Regions from separate parts of the Bradyrhizobium daqingense genome, predicted to be linked through region 1. Evidence: riboswitches for the same ligand, from Rfam matches in the RefSeq annotation. Region 1 holds a riboswitch; each other region holds the start of a gene.
What was found. Region 1 has a riboswitch for cobalamin ahead of LPJ38_RS25635 (TonB-dependent receptor). Riboswitches for the same ligand answer to the same signal wherever they lie in the genome.
Positions count from the first base shown of each region.

Region 2: another riboswitch for cobalamin. It lies ahead of LPJ38_RS19185 (energy-coupling factor ABC transporter permease); the one in region 1 lies ahead of LPJ38_RS25635 (TonB-dependent receptor).
Region 3: another riboswitch for cobalamin. It lies ahead of LPJ38_RS07180 (ribonucleoside-diphosphate reductase subunit alpha); the one in region 1 lies ahead of LPJ38_RS25635 (TonB-dependent receptor).

Region 1 is NZ_CP088014.1:5,413,121-5,420,645, forward strand. It holds gene LPJ38_RS25630 (hypothetical protein) at 51-632, opposite strand; gene LPJ38_RS25635 (TonB-dependent receptor) at 703-2,931, opposite strand; cobalamin riboswitch at 3,046-3,260, opposite strand; gene LPJ38_RS25640 (hypothetical protein) at 3,325-3,582, opposite strand; gene LPJ38_RS25645 (hypothetical protein) at 3,698-3,913, opposite strand; gene LPJ38_RS25650 (hypothetical protein) at 4,062-4,238, opposite strand; gene LPJ38_RS25655 (adenylate/guanylate cyclase domain-containing protein) at 4,365-6,101, opposite strand; gene LPJ38_RS25660 (lytic transglycosylase domain-containing protein) at 6,422-7,525, shown strand, end outside.
Region 2 is NZ_CP088014.1:4,049,100-4,056,624, reverse strand. It holds gene LPJ38_RS19200 (histidine phosphatase family protein) at 1-547, shown strand, start outside; gene cobT (nicotinate-nucleotide--dimethylbenzimidazole phosphoribosyltransferase) at 540-1,592, opposite strand; gene cobF (precorrin-6A synthase (deacetylating)) at 1,603-2,352, opposite strand; gene LPJ38_RS19185 (energy-coupling factor ABC transporter permease) at 2,398-3,075, opposite strand; cobalamin riboswitch at 3,113-3,332, opposite strand; gene cobA (uroporphyrinogen-III C-methyltransferase) at 3,372-4,103, opposite strand; gene LPJ38_RS19175 (cobyrinic acid a,c-diamide synthase CobB) at 4,100-5,410, opposite strand; gene cobM (precorrin-4 C(11)-methyltransferase) at 5,410-6,192, opposite strand; gene LPJ38_RS19165 (cobalamin biosynthesis protein) at 6,189-6,557, opposite strand; gene cbiE (precorrin-6y C5,15-methyltransferase (decarboxylating) subunit CbiE) at 6,554-7,525, opposite strand, start outside.
Region 3 is NZ_CP088014.1:1,542,454-1,549,978, reverse strand. It holds gene LPJ38_RS07190 (hypothetical protein) at 735-992, opposite strand; gene LPJ38_RS07185 (ribonucleotide-diphosphate reductase subunit beta) at 1,280-2,353, opposite strand; gene LPJ38_RS07180 (ribonucleoside-diphosphate reductase subunit alpha) at 2,344-4,287, opposite strand; cobalamin riboswitch at 4,392-4,562, opposite strand; partial or broken gene LPJ38_RS07175 (transposase) at 4,688-4,834, opposite strand; one part of gene LPJ38_RS07170 (IS5 family transposase) at 5,081-5,420, shown strand; one part of gene LPJ38_RS07170 (IS5 family transposase) at 5,420-5,841, shown strand; gene LPJ38_RS07165 (GNAT family N-acetyltransferase) at 6,106-6,747, opposite strand.

The DNA of each region.
Region 1 (7,525 bases):
ATTTTTCCGAATCCGGATTGACAGAGGTCGACACAGGCGCGGCGGACCGCTCAGGCCGACATCGCTTCCTTGCGCCGGAGCGGATCGACAAGACGTAGGATCTCGCACGCGGCGACGAGGCCGGCGAGCCATGCGGCGCTGGTCAGCCCGATGCGCGTCAAAATGGCTGCCGTGAAGGCGCCCTCGCCGCCCAGCAACGGCGTCGCGGCAAGCAGCACGAGCTCATAGGCCGCATAGGCGGCGACGAACGTCACGGTCAGCACCAGCGGCGTGCGTCCCTGCGGCAGCGTCCGCAGCACGGCGGACGACACTGCTGTGGCCAGCAGCGCAGCCATACCGATGGCAAGACCCCAGGCCGTGGTGCTGCCGTCCACTGGATAATGCAGCGCGCCGAAGCCGATGGTCTGGTTCACGAGCCAGGCGCCGGTGACGACGAGCAGCGCGGGACGCAGCGGCAGCATCGCGGCCGCGAGAACCGCGAAGGCCGCAAAGGGCGTCGCGCAAGCCAGCGCGAAGCTCGCGAGCGCGCACGACGCCGTCAGCAGCGCCAGGCAGAACAGCGGCGCAAGGCGTGGCGGCACAGGATGAAGCCGCAAACGGTCGGCGTGAGACGGCAGGATGCTGCGAGCCATGGTTGATCTCCTTCTTTTCGTATTCTAGTCGGTTTGAGAGCTTGTGACAGCCCCGGGTGCAGAGCCTTGATCAGAACGTAGCGCCGGCCTTGAGCAGATAGGTGCGGCCGGGCAGCGGATAGGCGCTGAAGCGGCCGTCGGTGAACGTGCTTGCGATCGCATAATCGTAGTAGAGCGCGTTCAGCACGTTGTTGACGCTGAGCGACCAGAAATAGCGCTCATATTGACCGCTGAGCTTGAGGTCGATCGTGCCGTTGGCTGGGATCGGCTTCTGGGTTCCTGCCTGGTCGTTGTCCATGCGGCGCTCGCTCCAGAAGCGCGCGGTCGCATCGAGCACCACGTAGTTCTGCCAGATGTGCCAGGTGAGACCCGCGCTCGCGGTGTAGCGCGAGACCAGAGGCACGTCGTTGCCAGCCCAGACGCCCTCGCGGAAAACCGCCCTCGTATAGGCCACTCCGGAGCGCAGCAGCAGGGCGTCGTTGACGCGATAGGAGACACTGGTCTCCGAGCCGTAACGGCGGGTCGGATCGAGATTGGTGTTGTAGAACAGGATCGGATTGAAATGGACCTCGTTGGTGAGATCCATCAGATAGAGGCTGCTCTGCATCTGAAGACCGCCTCCCCTGATGCGCAGCCCGCCCTCGACATCCTGCGAGGTCTGGGTCTTGAGCTGGAACGTCTGCGGGAGCGGATTGAAGAAGGGATCGAATGAGGGTCCCGACGACACGCGCTCGTCGACATCAGGCGTGCGGAACGCCCGCGCGGCGCGGCCGAACAGCGAGACCATGTCGTTGAGGCGATGCTCGGCACCGAAATGCAACGCATATTGGGTCTCGTCGCTCCGCAGCGGTAGCGCGCCGATGTCGGCGTTGAACGGAGCCATCGGATCAAAATTGTCGCGTGCCGCGAGATGGATGCTCTGCACCCGCGCGCCGTAGGAGATGTCGGTCGTCGGCATCACACCCAGCGCGTGCTGGAAATAGCCCGCGACCGTCTGCTGCCTGAGGTCGTAATTGTGCCAGGGAGCAAGACCCTGGCCGGCACCGCGGTTCTGCCGGAAGCTCGCATCGTAATAGTCGACGCCGGTCAGGAGCTGCGACGGCATGCCGAACGCCAAGCTCTTCACGCTGAGCCGCGGCGTGATCGACCAGGTCGTCAGCTCGGCGTCGACATAGGTCGAGGTGAAGAAGGCAGGCACCGGCGTCGGACTGGAGAAGAACGCACTCTGTTGCTTCTTGTTGCGCATGCCGCCATCGACGATGAGATCGACGCCATTCACCAGGGTCTTGGTGAGGCCCGTTGTTGCGCCAAATCCCTGCTGGTTGGCATAGTTGAAGGGGGTGCTGGTCCCCCTTCGGTTGGTCGCGACCTCGTCGAGGCCGATGGAGGGATCGACGGTGCGGCCGCCCGGCAGTCGCAGCTCCTGATTATCGCCGGTAACCGTCAGGAAAGCGGTCAGGCCTGGCGTCGTGTAATTGAGATTGCCGACGCCGTTCTGCTGGGAATAACGATTATTGTCGCGATAGCCATCGGTCTTGACGGTATTGCCGTAAAACGAGGTCGACCACGGACCCGAATTGAGGGACGTCGAGACATTACCGAGCCTGGCGTTGAACGAGCCGAAGCCGGCCTCGATGCGCGCGGCGACCGGCGGTCCGCCGGCACCGTTCCCGGTGACGATGTTGATGACGCCGCCGACCGCATTGTCGCCATAGAGCACCGCGCCGGAATTGCCCCGGGTGATCTCGATGCGCTCGATCGCGTTGAGCGGGATGGTGGATAGGTCCACCTGCGTCATGTCGATGTCGTTCAGCCGCCGCCCATTGATCAGCACCAGCGTGTTGGCGTTGGCGAAGGCGCCGAAGCCGCGCAGGTCGACGCTGGTCTTGGCGCCAATCTGGCTGCCATAAAACGTTGTGAGCTGGGCGCCCGCGACTTGGCCCCCGATGATCTCGGCAAGCGTCAGCGACGGCGAATGAGCGATGTCCGCGGCCGTGATGACGGTCGTGGCGGCGCCGACGATACCTCCATCGTTGGCGGCCGCCTCGCCGCCCGAGCCGGACGAGCCGGTTCCCGTCGACGCGACGTTCGGCGTCGTCCGGCGCCTGCCGGTATCGCCATTGCCGGTCGCTCTGGCGCGCGTTCGGTTCTGATCGGTGGGGCTCGTCACCTCGACCGGCGGCAGTCGCTCGACGGCGGCCTGCTGCGCGCGGGCGATTGAGGGATCGAGCAAAGCAAGGGAAACGGCTGCAACGATGCCGGCGCAGGGGCGCCGGGCCGCAGAGAAAACAAAAGGCACAGTTTAAACCTCGGCATGACGTCAGTGGCACGTCACAGCGAACGAGGCTCTATGGCGGAGCGATCTATTGCTCCGGTGAAGCCAATGTCTGTACTCCCCGACCGACATCTTCGCGTGTGACCACGGCTGACGGCAGGTCTCCTGGCTCGCGGGTCGTTACCTCTGCGTCGCCTTCCCAGGACCGAGTTTCCCAGTGGCACAGGACGAGAGATTCACCGCTTACAGTTGCGGGGGCAGCCGTGGCGTTGAAAAAATCCCGACGTAGGGGACATCTCGCACCACATTCCCTTTTGATCTCCGAAAGGAGAACCGTCAGCGGCCAATCTAGGGGGCGCCCACGCCGGGGTCAATCGACGGTTGCAATGCCCGCGTGCAATGCGATCGGCCGGGTTCCTATGTCCGTCCCCTTGGGCGCTGGGCCTGGGCCCAGGCGATGGCGACGTCACGAGGTGGGACGTCGATGCGCTTGATCGGTGTCAACTCGCCGGAGGCCGAGACGATCGCTGTCTCCTCGCGGCGGCAGCGCGGGCACACGAAACGGACCTCGTGCGGGGATGCCGACCAGCTTGAACGTTTCACGTTGGCGGCCATCGGCCAGGCATCGCATTGCGAGCACGATACCAGGAACCGGCCGGGATCGAGCATACCCATTCCATCGGACTCCGCGTCCTGCCCGCTCCTTCAATGATTAATCCATGTGAATCGTTCCGGTGCCCGAGCACCGGCAGCGCCATGTCTGCTGCGAACCCGTGATCCGCCGGTCCGCTCAGCGAGCCCCCTTGAGGGTACAGGACGTTGAGCAGGTGACCGTGGTGCCACGATCGCACGCTTTGCAGGCGTTGACGCACTGCTTCATGTCGCGCGGATTGTAGCTGTAGTTTCGCAACGGGCAGGATGAGACCGAGGTCGAGCCAGTGATGTCCTGCCCTTGATCGCAGGCCGCCGTCATGAGCGCAAACATGATCACTGCAACGAGGCGCATGGGATTGCCCTGTCAGCACGACAACGACACTCGCGAGGAACGCTGCATCGCAACGAACCCCGGCCTTCCCACTACGGGTATCGCCGGTCAGCGACGCCCGCATGCACCCGAGGATGCGCGCCAAACGTTAAGAAGGGATTGCCACCGGTCAGGCCGCAGCTCTGGCTGCAATCACCTGTCGCATATCCACCGCCAGCTGGCGGTACTGTTCGCCGAGCTTCAGGTAGAATTCGCGCTTGTTGCTGTCGGTGGCGAGCTTGGCAATCAGCTCGCATTCGGCGGTGAGCGTCTCGAACCGTTCCAGCCTGTCATGAAGATCTGTCATCGGCGTGTCCCCATCAAACGCCACAAGGGACACTTAACGTAAGCCCGGGAAATAGGTCACGGCGAACATCGTTATCGACTAGAACCGTTTTTTCCCGACGCAGCGACGCCAGCTCGATAAGGACGGCTATTTCTGGTCCAGCCGCCAGGCGCCGTCCCACCCATTGCCCGGCGAATTAGCCTCGAACTGCGCGATGCGGCCGAGCAGCGTACGCGAAGGGCCGTCACCAGGTACCGCTTCGAGCGCCGCGTTGAAGGCGGCGCGGGCGTCGCCGAAGCGCTGCGCACGATAGGCGGCAAGACCTTCGGCATAGTGCGTGCGCAGGCTCGCTTGCGGACCGGTGAGCGCGCCGGCCCTGCCCATCACCTCGAAGATCGCCTGCGGTGCACTCTGGCCGGCGACCGCGATGCGATCGATCTCACGCAGCTCGAGCTGCGCGCCGATTGCGTCCGCGGTCGCCTGCGCAACCAGGATGCGCGTGCCGTAGGCCTTGTTGGCGGCCTCCAGCCGCGAGGCGAGATTCACGGCGTCGCCCATCACGGTGAAGCTCATCATCAGCTCGGAGCCGATGCTGCCGGTCAGGACCTCGCCGGTGGCGATGCCGATGCGCAGGTCGCACGGCGCCGGCATGGCGCGGATGCCGAGCAGATCCGGCAGCTGCTTCTGGAGCGCAGGCACTTGATCGGCCATCTCGATGGCGGCAAGGCCGGCGAGCGCCGCCTGCTCGTCCTCCTCAATGAAGGGCGGGCCCCAATAGGACATGATGGCGTCGCCGATATATTTGTCGATGACGCCGCGATTGCTGCGGATCGGACCGGACATCACCGTGAAGTAGTGGTTCATCACCTTGACGAGTCCGCGCGGGGTCATGCCCTCGCTCATCGAGGTGAAGCCGCTCATGTCGCAGAACATGATGGTCATGACCCGGCGCTGGCCTTCGATGGCGACCTCCGGCCGGTCGATCAGGCCCTGCACGACCTTGGGATCGATGTAGCGACCGAAGGTCTCACGGATGCGTTCGTTGTGACGCAGCTGCTCGATCATGCGGTTGAAGGCCGCGGCAAGCTCGCCGATCTCGTCCTGCGTCGAGACGCTGATCGGCTTGTCGAACCGGCCCGCCTCGACCTCTCGGGTCCCGGCGAGCAACAACCGGACCGGGCGCGTGATGCCACTGCTCACCAGGAGCGCAAAGGCAAATCCGACGATCGCTGCGAGCAAGGTCACAATGCCCGACACGATGATCGCCTGATGCTGCTGGCTGATCACCTGCGACGTGCTGAAGAAGACCTGCGTCAGCATGTCGCCGCGGATCGCGTCGATCTTCTGATTGAAATGGTCTCGCAGCACGTCGAGGTGCTCCAGCGTGGTGCGGGCCTGCTCCATCTGTTTGGCGTCGACCTGCTTGACCAGCTTGCCGTGTTCCTCGTTCAGATCGCGGCGCAGCTCGGTGACGGCGGTCTCGATACGGAGCTCGATGCGCGCCAGCGCGGCATTGTCGGAGTACGTCCTGGGATCGTCGATAATCGCGTTGATGAGCTTGCGCGCAGCCTCGGCCTCCTCCTCGATCTTCCGATCCGATTGCTCGAACTCACGCAGGCGGGCCGCATAGGCCTCCTCGTCGGAAGGCGACTGCATCTTGGTCATGACCATGCGCCGCAGCGCCAGCGCCCGCTCCAGCGAGCGGATATTGGCGCGCGCCAGATGGCCATAGGCGGGGATGTAGCGGTTGGTCAGCTCGTCCAGGAGAATGCCGACCTTGCTCGACATCACCATCGACAGAATCGAGGTGACCAGCATCAGGACGATCAATCCGAGGGCGATGCCGACGATCTTGCGCCGGATCGACTGGTTGAAAATCGGCATAGGTGCAGGGCAAAGGCTGGAGAATGGAAAGATGGAACTCAATACACCGGAATCGACGGCGGGAGCACGCGCAATCTGGCCGACGTCCTGGACGAGGCGCAACCGTCGCGGGAGCCCTAATCGTTAACAAAGGTTAAAGGCGCTGCCTTTTGCGCGATTTCGGAAGTTCCCGAGTTCCTATCCGTATTTTGCCGCATTGTTGCGGGAGCGTGAGGAATGCGAAACGATGTCATGACATCGTTTGGTTGTCGTCTTTCGATTCTCAAGCCGCATGTCGTCGCGGACCTTGGTTTGTAGTGGTTTCGCAGGGGGACCATGGAATGAACCAGTGCCTACGCTCGCTCGCGTGTGTCGTGACCGTGGCCGCGATGGCCTTTCTTCCCACCGAGCTCGTGGCGAAGAGCAGTCACAAATCATCTGCACCGAAGAAGACGCATGAGGCGAAAGCCGGCAAGCCGCGTCACGCTGCCGCCGGCAAAGCGCGGCACGGCAAGCATGCCGAGGCCAAGCGCAAATCGAAGAAGACGGTCGACGAGCCCTCGGCCAAGCCGGCACCGCCGCCGCTGACCGGCGATCTTGCCGCGCTGCGGGATGCGATCGACCTCGCGCGCAGGGGCAAGACGGAGGATGCGACCGCCGCTCGCGACCGCATCGCGGATCCCGCCGGGCAGAAGCTCGCGGACTGGTACATGCTGCGGCACTCCGAGAGCACGGCGAATTTCAAACGCTATGCCGCCTTCCTTGCCGCCAATCCGGACTGGCCGAGCAGCGCTCTCTTGCGCCGCCGCGCGGAGGCGCGGCTGTGGCAGGAGAAGAGCGACGGGGCCACCGTGCACAAATTCACCATGGACCGGCCGACCAGCGCCAAGGGCAAGTTCGCACTGGCCCGCGTGCTGCTCACGGAAGGCGAGACCGACAGGGCCGCCCGTCTCGTGCGCGAGGCCTGGCGCGCGGACGAGCTGTCGGAGCGGAGCGAAGAAGATTCCTACGCCGCGTTCCGCGATCTTCTGTCCGCCGACGATCACCGCGCGCGCATGGACAAGCGCCTGGGCGCCAAGGACTATGACGGTGCAAGGCGCGCGGCCAAACGGCTCGGCGAGGATGCGCTTGCGATCGTGAAAGCCTGCGCGGCCGTCACCGGCAAGTCGAGCAAGGCCAAGGACTATCTCGAGGACGTCCCGGCCCAGGAGCGGCGCGATCTCGGCTACGTGCTGTGCCGCGCCCAGTGGCATCTTCAGAACGACCGTATCGACGACGCGGCCGAATTGATCCTCGCCGCCCTGCCCGACACGATGGCCGCGCAGGACACCGATGCTTGGTGGCGCGAGCGCCGCATGTTGGCGCGCAAGCTGCTCGACCAGGGCAAGTCCAAGACGGCCTATGACGTGGTGCGCACGGCCGCGGTGCCGGAAAAGGAAGTCTAC
Region 2 (7,525 bases), 1.4 Mb from region 1:
GATACGGCATGCGCCGGTCGACGGCATCAAGGGGACGATCCATGCGGCCGACGCGCCGGCCGACCTCGGCGATCTCGCGCAGTTGCAGGCTCTACGGCAGCGCCTGCCGAAAGACGTTGCGAGCTATGCGAGCCCGTCGCGACGCACGGTGGAAACCGCGCAAGCGCTGGGGTTCGCGCCCAAGCTGATGTCCGAATTCAGCGAGCAGGATTTTGGCGAATGGACCGGTCGTCGGCACGACGACATCGCCGCGGATGGCGAGGCGGCCTATGCGCAGTTCTGGCGCGAACCGGCGCGCGGGCGGCCGCCGGGCGGCGAGAGCTTCGAGGATCAGGTCGCGCGTGTCCGGCTTGGACTCTCGCGGATCGGCCCGGGCTCAGCGGCGCTCGTCGTACATTCCGGCACGATCCGCGCGGCGCTGTCCATCGCGCTGGATCTCACGCCCGAAGCCGCGCTGCGCTTCGTGATCGATCCGCTGTCGCTGACCCGGATCGACCGGCTCGCCAGCGGCTGGCGTGTCGTGTCGGTCAATCAGCGGATCAGCTAGGCCTATCAGGCACGTTGGCCTGCGCGAACGTCGCCATGCCGTTGTGGAGGCTGCAAGCGAGGCGCACCAGCGGCAGCGCGATTGCGGCGCCGGAGCCTTCGCCGAGCCTGAGATCGAGGCTGATCAGCGGCTGAACGTTGAGCGCGCGCAGCACCAGCCGATGCCCCTGCTCCGCCGATTGGTGCGACGGCAGCAGGAATGGCCGGCACGACGGATTGAGCCGCACCGCCGCCAGCGCCGCGACCGAGACGATGAAGCCATCCATCAAAACGGGAATGCGGGCTTGCGCAGCCGCAATGATCGCACCTGAGATCGCCGCGATCTCGAGACCGCCGACCGCGCGCAGGATGTTTTCGGGCGACGCCCCCGCAATGCCATGGCGCGCGATCGCGGCGTCGATGACGCGTGCCTTGTGCGCGCGGCCGGCGGCGTCGATGCCGGTGCCGCTGCCGGCGATTTCCTCGGCACTGATGCCGAGCAGGCTCGCGGCAATCGCCGCCGACGCCGTGGTGTTGCCGATGCCCATCTCGCCGAAGATCAGGAGATCAGGCTGATTGGCGGCTGCGCGCGCAACGGCGCGCTGGCCTGCCTCGAACGCGAATGCCAGCTCCGCCGGTTCGAGCGCAGCTTCGGCACTGAAGTCGCGCGTCCCGGCGCGCGGCTTGTCCGTGACGATGCCCGCCATCTCCCCTTGCGCCAGCGTGCCGGCGTCGACTACCTCCAGGCTGGAGCCGAGCTCGCGCGCCAGCACCGAAATCGCGGCGCCCCCGGAGGCGAAATTCGCCATCATCGCGATGGTCACTTCCTGCGGATAGGCCGAGACGCCCTGCGCGACGATGCCGTGATCGCCGGCGAAGACGATGATCGGCACGCACGCGGCGCGCGGTTGCTCCGTTGCCTGCAGGCCCGCAAGCTCGATGGCGAGCTGCTCCAGCCGTCCGAGCGCGCCGGTCGGCTTCGTCAGTTGCGCCTGCCGCACGACTGCCGCCTCGCGAGGAGCCGCGGAGATTTCGGGGCACTGCCGGTAGACCCATTCGGGGAGCATGCTGCCTCGCTTACGTCAGGCGCTTGAGAACGTAGCTGTCCATGATCCAGCCATGCCGCTCGCGCGCTTCCTGCCGCATCGCGACGATACGCGGACCGGCGTCGGCCAGCGCGCCGGACAAGATGATCTGATCCTGCATGCCGAGATAGGCGCCCCACCAGATGTGAAGACCGGCCGGATCGAGCGACTGAAACGCCGTGCCGCCATCGAGCATCACCACCACGGTATCGACGCCTTGCGGCCAACCGCCTTCGCGTAGGCGGCGCCCGGTCGTCACCAGGAACGGCTCGCCGATGTCGTTGAGCGGCAGCGCATGCGCCGCGCACAATGCCTGGATCGAGGTGATGCCGGGCACGACCTCGATATCGGGCAATGGGTCGAGCCGGCGCGCAATCCGCAGCGAGGAATCATAGAGAGAAGGATCGCCCCAGATCAGCAACGCGACCTTGCCATCGCCTTCGAGATGATCCGCGATCGTCTGCGACCAGGTCGCGGCGACCGCATCGTGCCAATCGTCCACGCCTTTGCGATAATCCACCTCGCTTGCGTCGCGCACGGGAAGATCGAACTCGGCAATCCGCGTGCGCGCGCTGGTGAGCACGTCCGCGCAGATCGTCCGCCGCAGATCCGCAAGATCGGATTTCGCCGTCCCCTTGCGCGGGATCAGGACGAGATCGGCCGCGTTGATGGCAGCGATTGCGGCGCGCGTGAGCTGCGCGGGATCGCCGCAACCGATGCCTATCAGGGAGAGCGCGAGCATGACGAGCGCAAAGGGCGGCCGCACCGGCCACCCTCCGCTGATCTCTTACGCCGCGTTGTGCAGGCGCGGCGTGACGAGGCCGGGCGCAGTGACGCCACGCACGGACTTCGCCAGGGCCAGCACAGCAAGATCGGCCAGCGGCTCGATCACGATGACCAGCGCATAGGAGGCCGCGAAGGTCGCGATGCTGGCGAGGTTGGTCATGGCGAAGCCTGAGCCGTAGAGCGCCCAGAACGCCACCCAGGCGACAACACCCGCTTGATAGGTGGTCGAAAGCGCCAGCGCCTGACCGTATTTCAAATCGACATAGGCGGTGTTGCGCGGAATGATGCGCGAGGCGATGGCCTGGATCGCGAACAGCGGCACCAGCAGCGTGGTGACGTTCATGCCGTATTGCGGCAGGTCCACCGGCTCGAACAGCAGGCCCTGAAGCAGCAGTCCGAAGGCGAGACCGAAGGCGGCAGGCGCCGCGCCGAACAGAAGAAACAAGGTCGAGCCGAGGATGAAGTGCACTTCCGATACCCCGACCGGGAAGTGCGGCAGGATCTCGAAGAAGACGAACACGAGGGCCGTGGTGGCCAGCGTGCGCGCGGCGAACGAGCCAATGCCCTGCTCGCGCACGGTTTCGACCGCAAGCTTCAAGGCGACGCCGCCTGCGGCGATGCCGGTTGCGTAACTCAGCACGAGCTTGGCGCCCGTCACCAATCCTGGTTCGATATGCATGGCTCAGATCCTTCCTGCCGTCACACCCGACGGCCTTGGCCTCAAAACATGCACGGCCGGTCTCCCGGCTCGCGGTTCACTGGGGTTCTCCGGCCTTCCCGTGCCTTGCGGCCCAGGGGCTGATCGGAGCCCCTCACCGCTTACAGTCGCGGGGGCGGCTGGGGTTTTGGACGCCGCAACTGGGTCCGCCCATCCCCATTCCCGATTATGCTCCGGCGCTTTGCGCCGCGTCGAGCACCATGCCCCTCCTCTGTGCCCCTTTCGCAGAGCCTGCGTCAAGGCCTGAAGGGTTGCCATCATGACCGATCATCCCCCGCGAGCGCCCCGAACAGGATGACGGCAGCCGTGGAAGCGGCGCCGCCGCGCGCAAGCTGCTCGGCCAGCTCGGCAATGGTGGTGCGCACCAGCCGCTCGTCGGAACGGCCAAGCGATTCCGCGAACAGCGCCGGCGTATCCGCAGCGAGGCCGTGTTCGATCAATCTTGCGGCAAGCGCCGGAAAGGTGCGCCGGCCCATATAGACCACGGTGGTCGCCTCCGGATCCGCCAATGCCGCCCAATTCAGGTTCGGCGGCAGCTCGCCGGTGACGTCCGCTCCAGTCAAGAACTGGACCCGCCGCGAGGTGTGGCGCCGGGTGAGGGGGATGCCGGCTTGCGCGGCAGCGACGCAAGCGGATGTGACGCCGGGAATGATCTCGTAGCCGATGCCGGCCTCGCGCAACGTCTCCAGCTCCTCCTCGAGCCGGCCGAAAATGCCGGCATCGCCGGACTTCAGCCGCACCACGCGCGCGCCTGTTACGGCATAGTCGACCAAAAGGCGGTTGACGTGGTGCTGCTTGGTCGAGGGCCGTCCGGCCCGCTTCCCCACCGCGACGAGATTGGCGCCCGGCCGGGCGAGATCGAGGATCGCGCCGGAGGCGAGATCGTCATAGAGCACGACATCGGCCTCGCGCAGCCGCGCCGCGCCCTTCACCGTGAGCAGTTCGGGATCGCCGGGGCCGGCGGAGACGAAGGAGACAAACCCGCTCACCGGTCCTCCGAGATCAGATGGAAGAACGTGCCGGTGGCGTGGCCTCGCCGCGAGCCGGTCTCGGCGATGACAGCGCCCGTTGCATCGTGGACGACTGCCAGTGGCGTGTCGGGCTGTGCCAGGATGGTCGAATAGTGGAACTCATGCCCGCGCAAACGCGCGCCGGCCTGATGTCCCGGCATCGGCGCAGCCAGTTCGGCAAGACGATAGCCCAGATGCATGCGGCGCTTGGCAAAGCTGGTCTCCAGACCGAGGAGCCCCGCCATCTCATGGCTGATACCGTCGGCATCGGTCAATGCAGCCCCCAGCACCATATAGCCTCCGCATTCGCCATGCACCGGCCGCGTCTCGGCGAAGGAGCGCAGGCTGCTGCGAAAGCGTGCATTGGCTGCGATCCTGCCGGCATGAAGCTCGGGATAGCCGCCGGGCAGCCAGCAGACGTCGGCGCTCGCGTCGGGCGCTTCATCGGCTAGCGGCGAGAACGGCACGATCTCGGCGCCGGCCGCGCGCCAGGCTTCCAGCATGTGCGGATAGACGAAGGAGAATGCCGCATCGCGGGCGAGCGCAATGCGCTGACCCGGCGGCGTCACGTTCAGGCCGTTCGCAGCAGGTTGCGGTGACCAACCCGCTGCGGCTCGCAGCACCGCATCGAGATCGACATGCTCGGCGACGAAGCGTGCGGCCTCGTCGATCAGCTTGCCGATTTCGGCCTGCTCCTCGGCCTGCACGAGGCCGAGATGCCGCTTCGGCAGGCTGATCTCGGCATGGCGCGGCAGTGCGCCGAACACGGCGATGCCTGAATCGTTCAGCGCCCGCCGCACGAGATCCTCGTGACGCGGACTGGCGACGCGGTTGAGCACGACGCCGGCAAGGCGCACGCCCTTGCGGTAGTCGCGAAGGCCGGCAGCGATCGCCGCCGCAGTCTGCGCCTGACCGGAAGGATCAATCACCAATACAACGGGCCAGCCCAGCATCTCAGCAATGTCTGCGGTGGCTCCCGTGCCGGAGACGCCGCGTGCGGCGACACCGTCGAACAGGCCCATCGAGCCCTCGGCGAGCACGACATCGGCGTCAGCACCACGGCTGACGAGATGCGCGATGGTGCCGCGATCCATCGCCCAGCTGTCGACATTGACGGAGACGCGTGCCGTGGCGGCGGCATGAAACGCAGGATCGATATAGTCGGGGCCGCTCTTGAAGCACTGCACGTTCAGGCCGCGATTGCGCCAAGCGCGAGCGAGCGCAAGCGTCAGCGTGGTCTTGCCGACGCCTGATGCGGGGGCGGAGATGACGAGGCCGGTTGCCATCACGGCACCTCCGGAAAGCGCGGCTCGGCCCCGACCGGCCGATAGCGGCGGTCGTAGTCGGCGGCATAGAGGCGGCTCTCGTCAAAATCCGCGGTGCCCAGCGTCTTGCCGACAAGGATCAACGCAGTGCGCTCCATCTCGGTGCCCACGGCCGCATCGAGCGTGCCGAGCGTCGCACGAACGATCCGCTGATCCGGCCAGCTCGCGCGCCAGACGATTGCGACCGGGCAGTCCGCGCCGTAATGCGGCGTCAGCTCGGCGATCACCTTGTCGAGCAGATGGATGGAGAGATGGACCGCGAGCACCGCGCCGGTGGCAGCGAAGGCGGCGAGCTTCTCGCCTTCCGGCATTGCGCTGGCGCGGCCCGGCGTGCGCGTCAGCACGACAGTCTGGGCAAGGCCCGGCAACGTGAGTTCGGCTTCCAGCGCCGCGGCAGCGGCGGAGAAGGACGGCACGCCCGGCGTAACCGTATAGGGAATGCCGAGCGCGCGCAGACGACGGAGCTGCTCGCCCATCGCCGACCAGACCGAGAGATCGCCGGAATGCAGGCGAGCCACATCCTTGCCCTCCGCATGCGCCGCGGCGATCTCCGCAACGATCTCGTCGAGCGACAGCGGCGCGGTGTTGACGATGCGCGCACCTGGCGGGCAATGCGCCAGCACGCCCTCCGGCACGAGCGAGCCGGCATAAAGACAGACCGGCGAGGCCGCAATCAGATCGCGGCCGCGCAATGTCAGGAGATCGGCCGCGCCCGGACCGGCGCCGATGAAATGCACCGTCATGCGCCCTCTCCTTCGGCGATCGCGGCGGTCGCGGTGCGATCCTGCGAGATTGTTCGCGTCGCAATCAGGCGCGCGCGAGGGCCGGCGGCTGCCAGCGCCGCGGCTTCGGCGACCGATCCGGTGCCGAACTTTTCCGCGATGCGCATGGACTGCGTCGGCGTGTCGATGCCAGCCAGCGTTTCTGCCGGAATGGCCCTGATCGGCAGGCCGCATTCGTGCGCGAGCTGCTTCAACGCCTGCGCGTCGGCCTTGTCGCTGATGGTGGCGACCGCAGCAAGGCCTTCGGGTCCGCCAGCCGCCAGCAGTGCATCGCGCAACGCCGCCAGCGTCACATCCTGCCTGAATCCGAATCCGGCGACCTTCATCGGATCGCGCTCCACTGCACGACAGGCCGCACCGCCTCCCAGGAGCGATAGCGCCCGAGTGGAGCGGCATGTGCAATGTCGACTCGCATCAGCTCGCCGCCGTGGCGCTGATGCAGCTCGCCGAGCAGCGCTTCGGTCTCCAGCGTGACCGAATGTGCAACCAGCCGAGCGCCCGGAGGCAGTCGGGACCAGATCGCTTCGAACATCGCGCTATCGAGACCACCGCCGATGAAGACGGCATCCGGCGGATCCAGCGCGGCGAGAGCTTCGGGCGCGCTCCCCGCGACGATTGCTATGCGATGCGCCAAGCCAAAAGCAGCCGCATTGCTGCGAATGTTGGCGGCGCGATGTTCGCGCACCTCGATTGCGATCGCCATCCCGCCGCACAGCGCCCACTCGACCGAGATCGAACCCGAGCCGGCGCCGATGTCCCACAACCGTTCGCTGGATCGCGGCGCCAGCGCCGAAAGCGCGAGCGCACGCACCGGCCGCTTGGTGATCTGACCGTCATGGACGAAGAGATCGTCCGAAAGGCCCGAGCTGCGGGGAGTGCCCTGCGTCCCCCTCGCCTCCACCGCTATTGCGAGCAGGTTTCCAGCGAGATCATCAGCAAAGTCCTTCGCGCAATACTCCCGGACATTTTCGCGGGGACCGCCGAGCGCGGCGAGAGTCCAGAATGCAGAAGCACCCCAGCCCCGCTCCGTCAGCCACCTCGCGAGATCGCCGGCGGCCTTGCCATCACGCACGAGGCAAATGATCCGCGCGCCACGCGCGAGATGCGGAACGAGACGCTCAAATGGGGCGGCGTGCAGGCCGAGACAAATCACGGATTCCAGGCGCCAGCCCAGCCGCGCGGCCGCGAGCGAGAAGGTCGACGGTGCGGGATGCGCGATCCACTCGTCGCGACCGAGCTTCTCGGCAAGGCTTGCGCCGGCGCCATGCCAGAACGGATCGCCGGAGGCGAGCAC
Region 3 (7,525 bases), 3.9 Mb from region 1:
CCAAAATGGCGCGGGTTCGCACCAATATCCTGAGCCGCATCGCGGCATAGAAACCTTGGCAACAGGGACTCGCATCAATAGCGCTATCGGCTTCTTGTCGGTACATCGGCTCGAGCTGGTTAGGCGTGGTTCAAAGGAATCTGGCTGATCTGGTTATGACGCAGCGCCACGGCGAGATCGCGGCGAACTCAAGCGTGCTGCCGTGGTCGAACGCCAGCCGCTTAGTGGCTGGCTGCGCCGATTTCCCGGCCCCGTGCCTCCACCTGCATCACCGTCGGCTTTCCGGCCGTCGGAGAATGATGAGGCAAAAAATAGTTTTGTCGACCGTCGTAGTTAACCCGGCCCTCGCTTAGGGAGACACAGGTCATCGATTACAATCGTTCCGGTCGGCCGCAGCACGCTCATCGCACAGGCAGCGCACTGAAATGCGAGCCGAGGTGCGAGCCGGGCGCACCTTCGTGCTACGACTTGGTCGACCAGGTCGAGGCCGCACTGGCCACCTCGGACGAAAGGCCGACGAGCGGTCGAAGCGGCGCTCGTGCGAGGGTGGGACATAACGTCGACGACGTGATGGCTTGCGTCATCGTCGCTGCCGATCTCTGCGCCCGATCAGCCTGCCGAACCCCCGCTGGCGCGGATCAATTGGGAGCGCCTCGGAGAGCGGATGCAAAATCTCGAGAGGTGGATCGGCAGCGCTGAAGCGGAACTCTTGTGTTAGGACAGAAACGCGGCTGTCATCCGAGCCGCATTGCCAGCGTCTGCTCGTAGTAGATCACCTCCGCGAAGCCACGGCCGAGGAAGACCGCCAGTGGGTCGGCGACGAAATCAAACGCGAAGGGGGATGAAGAACAAATCGGTTTGCCTGATCCGACCGGGCTGCAATGAAGATGACCCCCTTTGACAGGGTTGCCCCTCTTTACAACTTCCGATTGCGTGATAGTAATCCCCTCTAGCCCTAAGAGGGGGGCGGCCGTGGCGATCATCGAGAACATTCGTCTGCTCAAGGGCGTAGCCGTGTTGCGCTGATTGACTTCATGAAGGTGGTTGACGAGACCCACCTCACCGACCTGCGGAAATACTGTAAACCCTAGCCGCCATCAGCAATGGAGCGCATGTACCGGCTTAACCCAACAAACCATCTGTGTGTCCGGCTTTGTCGCGCTGCAATCAAGACGCCACGATGAGGAGGTCCGGTTCTATGCCTTTGTCATGCTGGCGGGTGACGGCGACGACTATCGGCGCCTGCCGCTGTCAATGCCGCTAGCATGAATAAAATGGGCTAGATACGGCCGAAAGTCGCCCACACCCCGTCTTCTCCGTCCCAGCTGCCGCGGCTCGCCGCCTTGGAGTACTCCGTGGCGCGCTGCTCGAAGAAATTGGCGTGCTCGACGCCATTGAGAATCTCGACGAGCCACGGCAGCGGATGCGCCTTGAGCTGGGTGAACCCGCCCTCCTTCGCCTCGAAGAAGCCGAAGACCGGGGCAATCCGGAGTTGGGCCAGTCGCCAGTCGGCGACGTAGCGGACGTAGGCGTGGATATGCTCAGGCAGCATCCCCTCGATCTTGCCAAGGCCGAAGGCGAGCTCGACGAAGTTCTCCTCCAGCTTCACCATGGTCTTGGCTACGTCGACAATGTCGTCGCGGACGGGGCGCGTCACCGCGCCGGTTTCGCGGTGCCATTCGTGAAATAGCTTGATGATGCCCTCGCAGTGGAGACTCTCGTCGCGCACTGACCAGCTTACGATCTGTCCCATGCCGTTCATTTTGTTGTGGCGTGGGAAGTTGAGCAGCATGGCGAAGCTGGCGAACAAGGCCATGCCTTCGGTGAAGGCGCCGAACATCGCCAGGGTACGGGCGACATCCGCCACGCTGTCGACGCCGAACTCGTGCATGTAGTCCGCCTTGGCGCGCATCTGCGCATAGCCGCGGAATGCCTCGAACTCGGTCTTAGGCATACCGAGCGTCTTGAGTAGCAGGGCATAGGCGTCGATATGAACCGTCTCCATGTTAGTGAAAGCGGCCATCATCATCTGGACGGTGAGTGGCTGGAAGATCGGAATGTACCGCTTGAAATAGTTGTCGCCGACCTCGATGTCCGACTGAGTGAAGAAACGGAAGATCTGGGTGAGCAGCGCGCGCTCGCTGTCGGTGACGCGGCCCGAAGCCCAGTCGTTGAGGTCGGCGCCGAGCGGCACCTCCTCGCCCATCCAGTGGGTCTGCTGCTGGCGCTTCCAGAACTCGTAAGCCCAGGCATAGCGATCGACGTCGTAGCTGCCGGTCGAGTCAAGGAGGCCGACGCGTCCCTTGCCGATCAACGTGCGCGGATCGGCGCGCGATAGATCGATCACTGACATGCGAGGCACTCCTCATAGTCGGTGCGCTGCCGCGCCGGCTGCTGCGTCGGCGTTGCATCCCCGGCAATCTTGCCGGCGAACGCCGCGCGCGAGATCGACTTTGATCGACAGTAGTAGAGGCTCTTCACCCCACGCTTCCACGCCGTCCAGTGCAGCATGTGGAGGTCCCACTTATCGACGTCGGCCGGCAGATAGAGGTTGATCGACTGGCTCTGGCAAATCAACGCGGCGCGGTCGGCGGCAAGCTCGACGATCCAGCGCTGGTCGATCTCGAAGGCGGTGCGAAAGATCGCTTTCTCGTGCTCCGACAGGACGTCGAGATGGGCGACCGATCCGTCGTGCGCGATGATCGACTCCCAGGTCGCCGAGGTGTCGGCGCCTTTCGCGGCCAGCACCTTAGCGAGGTGCGGATTGCGCACCGAGATGGCGCCGGATAGCGTCTTGTGGGTGTAGATGTTGGCCGGGATCGGCTCAGTGCAGGCGCTGGTGCCCCCGCAGATGATGCTGATCGAGGCGGTCGGCGCGATTGCGATCTTGTGGCTGAAGCGCGCCATCACGCCGCGTTCCAGGGCATCCGGGCACGGGCCACGCTCGCGAGCGAGCGCCACGGATGCGGCGTCGGCTTCGCGACGGAGTTTTCGGAACATGTTCAGATTGAATGACTTGGCCAAGGTACCCTCCATTGGAATGCCCTTGGCCTGGAGAAACGAGTGGAAGCCCATGACGCCGAGGCCAACGGAGCGCTCGCGCAGGGCGGCGTAGCGGGCACGCTTCATTCCGTCCGGCGCCACCGTGATGAAGTGCGTGAGCACGTTGTCTAGGAAGCGCATGACGTCCTCTATGAAGCCGGGCTCCTCATTCCACTGGTCCCAGGTCTCGAGGTTGAGCGACGACAGGCAGCAAACCGCGGTGCGCTCCTCGCCGCGATGATCGATGCCGGTCGACAGGGTAATCTCGCTGCACAGGTTGGAGGTCGAGACCTCGAGGCCGAGCTCGCGCTGGTGCTTGGGGAGCGCACGGTTCACGGTGTCGATGAACAAGAGATAAGGCTCGCCGGTCTGCAGCCGGTTCTCAAGGATGCGTTGCCACAGCTGGCGGGCGTCGATCTCGCGGACGACCTCGTTAGTCTTCGGGCTGCGCAGAGCGAATGCGGTGCCGGCGCCCACGGCACACATGAACTCGTCGGTGACGTTGATGCCGTGATGTAGGTTGAGGCTCTTGCGGTTGAAGTCACCAGACGCCTTGCGGATCTCGAGGAACTCCTCGATCTCGGGATGGTGGATATCGAGATAGACCGCCGCCGAGCCGCGCCGCAACGAGCCCTGGCTGATCGCCAGCGTGAGGCCGTCCGTGACGTGGATGAACGGGATGATGCCCGAGGTGACGCCGCCCCTCGCCTTCTCGCCGATTGAGCGAACATTACCCCAGTAGGTGCCGATGCCGCCGCCATTGGAAGCAAGCCAGACGTTCTCGTTCCAGGTGCCGACGATGCCTTCGAGCGAGTCCGACACTGAGTTAAGGAAGCACGAGATCGGAAGGCCGCGCGTCGTGCCGCCGTTGGAGAGCACCGGTGTGGCCGGCATGAACCACAGCCGAGACATCGCATCATATAGACGTTGGGCATGCGCAACATTGTCCGCGAAGGCGCAAGACACTCGGGCGAACATGTCCTGGAGGCCTTCGCCGGCGAGCAGATAGCGGTCGGTCAGCGTCAGCCTACCAAACGAGGTCAGCAGGTCGTCGCGCGACCGATCGAGCGAAAGGTCAGACGGAGTTGGCGATCGCGCGGGGGGCCTCGGCAGGGGAGCCGGCAATGCTGGGGGCTGCACAAGACACAGTTCAGGTGTGGTAGGCTTTGCCTGCGCTGAGGGCTGCCGCACACTCGGCAGCTCAATGAGATGACCATACTGATCGAAATCGTAAGACGCCGACATCGGCAACCCCGTGATATTTGGGGGCTGGGACCGTGCGGACGACTTGCGAGGGGACCGGGCAAATGTCCCCGGCTGCAAGCGACCCACCGGGCACCCCGCCCGAGGACATGGGTTCTGTCGCGGTAGGTTTCCTGGCTCGCGGGTCGCTGCGGCTGTCGGCCTTCCCAGCGCTGTCGCGCTAATGCCTCGGAATAGCCGCTGCCGACACAATGGGTTCCCCCCTAACACCGTGCCACCATATATGCGAATTTAAAACCACTACGACACCACATATAGAAGCCTTTGCCCAGACTCGTCAAGACGGCACAGTCAAGTTAACCAGTTGGAGCAGCCCCGAGGTCGAGGTTCGAAATTCGCCGAGCGCCTGTCCTGAGAGCCTCACTCAAAAAACATAGATGTCTCAAGGCCTGGCCAATCGGCGAGTTAGGAGCCTCAGATGGGCGACGAGCGGCCAGGCGAGCTCGGTAGCGGCGGAACCTTCGAAGTCTTTGCAGAGATGCCCACATCTGCCGAGCCACGCAAAGGTGCGCTCGACGACCCAGCGCCTGCGATCGGCCAAGATGTGCTCAAACCTTTGGAAGTGGCGTCGCAAATTCTCCAACAGGGGAACAGCAACCCTGGACATCCTGAATGTTGGCATCGATCGGTTCGCGGTCCGCGAATTGAGTTGGGCCGGATCGGGTTTCGGTAGCCATACGCGTCTCGCCATTCATCGCTTTCTGTGGCCTTAGGGTCTGTACCTAAATAGCGCCACGTGATTCTCTTGCCTACGTGTTGATTCGGGGGCGAGAGAATGCGCGCTGGTTTGTTTTGGCTGAACGACAGGCAATGGGCGCGTATCGAACCGCATCTGCCGAGGGGACTGACGGGGCCGGATCGGGACGACGACCGACGCATCGTCAGCGGCATCATTCACATGCTGCAATCGGGTGCACGATGGCGTGATTGTCCACGTGAATACGGCCCTTACACGACGATCTACAATCGCTTCAATCGCTGGGCCAAGCGAGGACGATGGTGCGCAATCTTCGAAGCGCTGGCCAAGCCTGGCGAAGACGGCGTCGTACTGTCGCTCGACTCGACCTCGATTAAAGCTCACCGGTGTGCCTCCGGCGGAAAAGGGGGGAGCACAATCAAGCAATCGGCCGCTCGCGCGGAGGCCGCACGACAAAAATCCATGCGCTGAGCGATCCGCTCTGCCGGCCGGTCGTCCTGCATCTGACTCCAGGCCAGGATGCCGATATCGCTGCGGCTCCCGATGTCCTGGCGCTCGCGCCACCCATGAGCGTGCTCCTCGCCGACAAAGGGTATGATGGCGACAAGCTTCGCGGCGAAATCATTCGTCGTGGCGCCAAGCCCGTAATCCCCAATAAATCTAACCGTGTCGTCATCCATCGCTTCAACAAACGCGCCTACAAAGGACGAAATGTCATCGAACGCTGCTTTTGCAGGCTCAAGGACTTCCGGCGCATCGCCACGCGATATGACAAGCTCGCCCGTAATTTTTTGGCCGCTGTTCATCTCGCCGCTCTCGTCGCATATTGGCTCAATTGAGTCTGGACCCTAGATCAAAAATTGTCTGGAGCCCGACCGCAAATCGATGCAGCCGCCCGTGGCAATATCCCAGCTTAGTGGATTTGACCCCGCCAGCTCTCACATCAGACGTGCCAACTTTGCCGAAGAGACGATTGGTATGCTTTTCGCAGGCCCGGCGAGCCGCCTCACGTGCTCAGTTGTCTGGCCGCGAACATAAGCCGTCCTGACCGAACGCGGTCATGTCAGGTTATTGGCAATCAATCCTAACGGGATGAGGCGGAGCTATGCTTGAGTCTGGGTGACGAGCCGATCCGGCGGCGCGGCCTTGCTGGGTCGGAATGAAGCCGTTCGCAACATTGGCGTGAGCGGCGGCGAAGAACCGTGTTGTATCTCACCAACGACCTTGAAGCCGTGACGTTGGTAAAAGGGAATGTTTTCAGGGTTCGAACTTTCGAGGTAGGCAACAATGCCGTCCTCATCGCATCGTTGAAGGGCGTAGTTCATCAGCAACGTGCCAAGCCCTTTTCCGACCCAGTTCGGATCGACGGCAATGAGTGGCAGATACCAATGTGGCTCGTGGGGACGATGTTCGGCCATTCTCCGCCGCAAGTGTGCCATATCCTCGGTAATCTCCGGGCGCAGGGATAGCGCCATGATTGCATCCAATGCCTCCTCATCTTGCTGCACGTTGGGAGGCAGCCACAGGGCCGCGCCACGAATCTCTCCCGCGACGTAGGCTGTGCCATGTGCAAATGCTCGGCCCCCACAGGCGTCAATGAACTGAGGCATGCTTCTAAGGTATTGCCTTGGGTCAGGCCAGCTCCAACGCATCAACGGATCCGCGGCAAAGCCGAGCACAATTGTCCAGACAGTGCTTGCACGAATGTTTGCGTTCGCAGATCTGATATCTGATTCTTCTGTCATGAAGTCGTTTCGGGGCTCTGTTTTGGCATTGGCCTTCCAAGGAGGAGCATGGCATCGACACATCTGACGGTGAGCGGAATGGATGCACCGACGGGGACTCGCCGGGTGCATTTGGTTTCCCTTCCGAGATCTCCGCCTGTCTCAGACGGCTGACTTTGACGGCCACTTCGGACGAAGGCTCCTTGGTAGGCAATGCTTGGATCTACATATTCCTGGCGGGCTTCTGCGCTTCCACGCCCTATCTGGAACCCGCCCCGCCCTTCCCAAGGAAGCTCCGACGTTCTCAAGGTCGACACGGTTCGGCAGCCTGCAACCGTCCGCGAAGGGAATGACATGAGGACGCCTTTGATATTGCAAGTGCGAAGAAGTCAGGGCATGGCGAACATCGGGCGATGGCTGCCTGAACCGGGCTCCGGCACGAGCAAACAGCCAGCCAAGTGTCGCGCGTCGAGGTCCAGACTAGGCAAGGAATCATCACCTCGTCTCGTATTGAGCGGTTCTCGTAAGTTTCTTGGTCAAAACACATGCTAAGTGCGAAACCTCCATTGCCAACGTCGTGTCCGCGGTCACCGGCAGAGAGAGCTTTCGTCTGCGAGACTCATATGCGTAGTACAGCGGCTTTCCAATTATCGCATGTTGTCCGCGCTCCTTGATGTTCTTGTCTCGGCGCATCATCGCCGCGATTCGCGATTGTCGGATCAAGGCAACGGGACTGGATACCACGACGCTGCCGCCGTCGACCTACTGAACAACGCAACTTGGGATCGCGCGAGAGCTT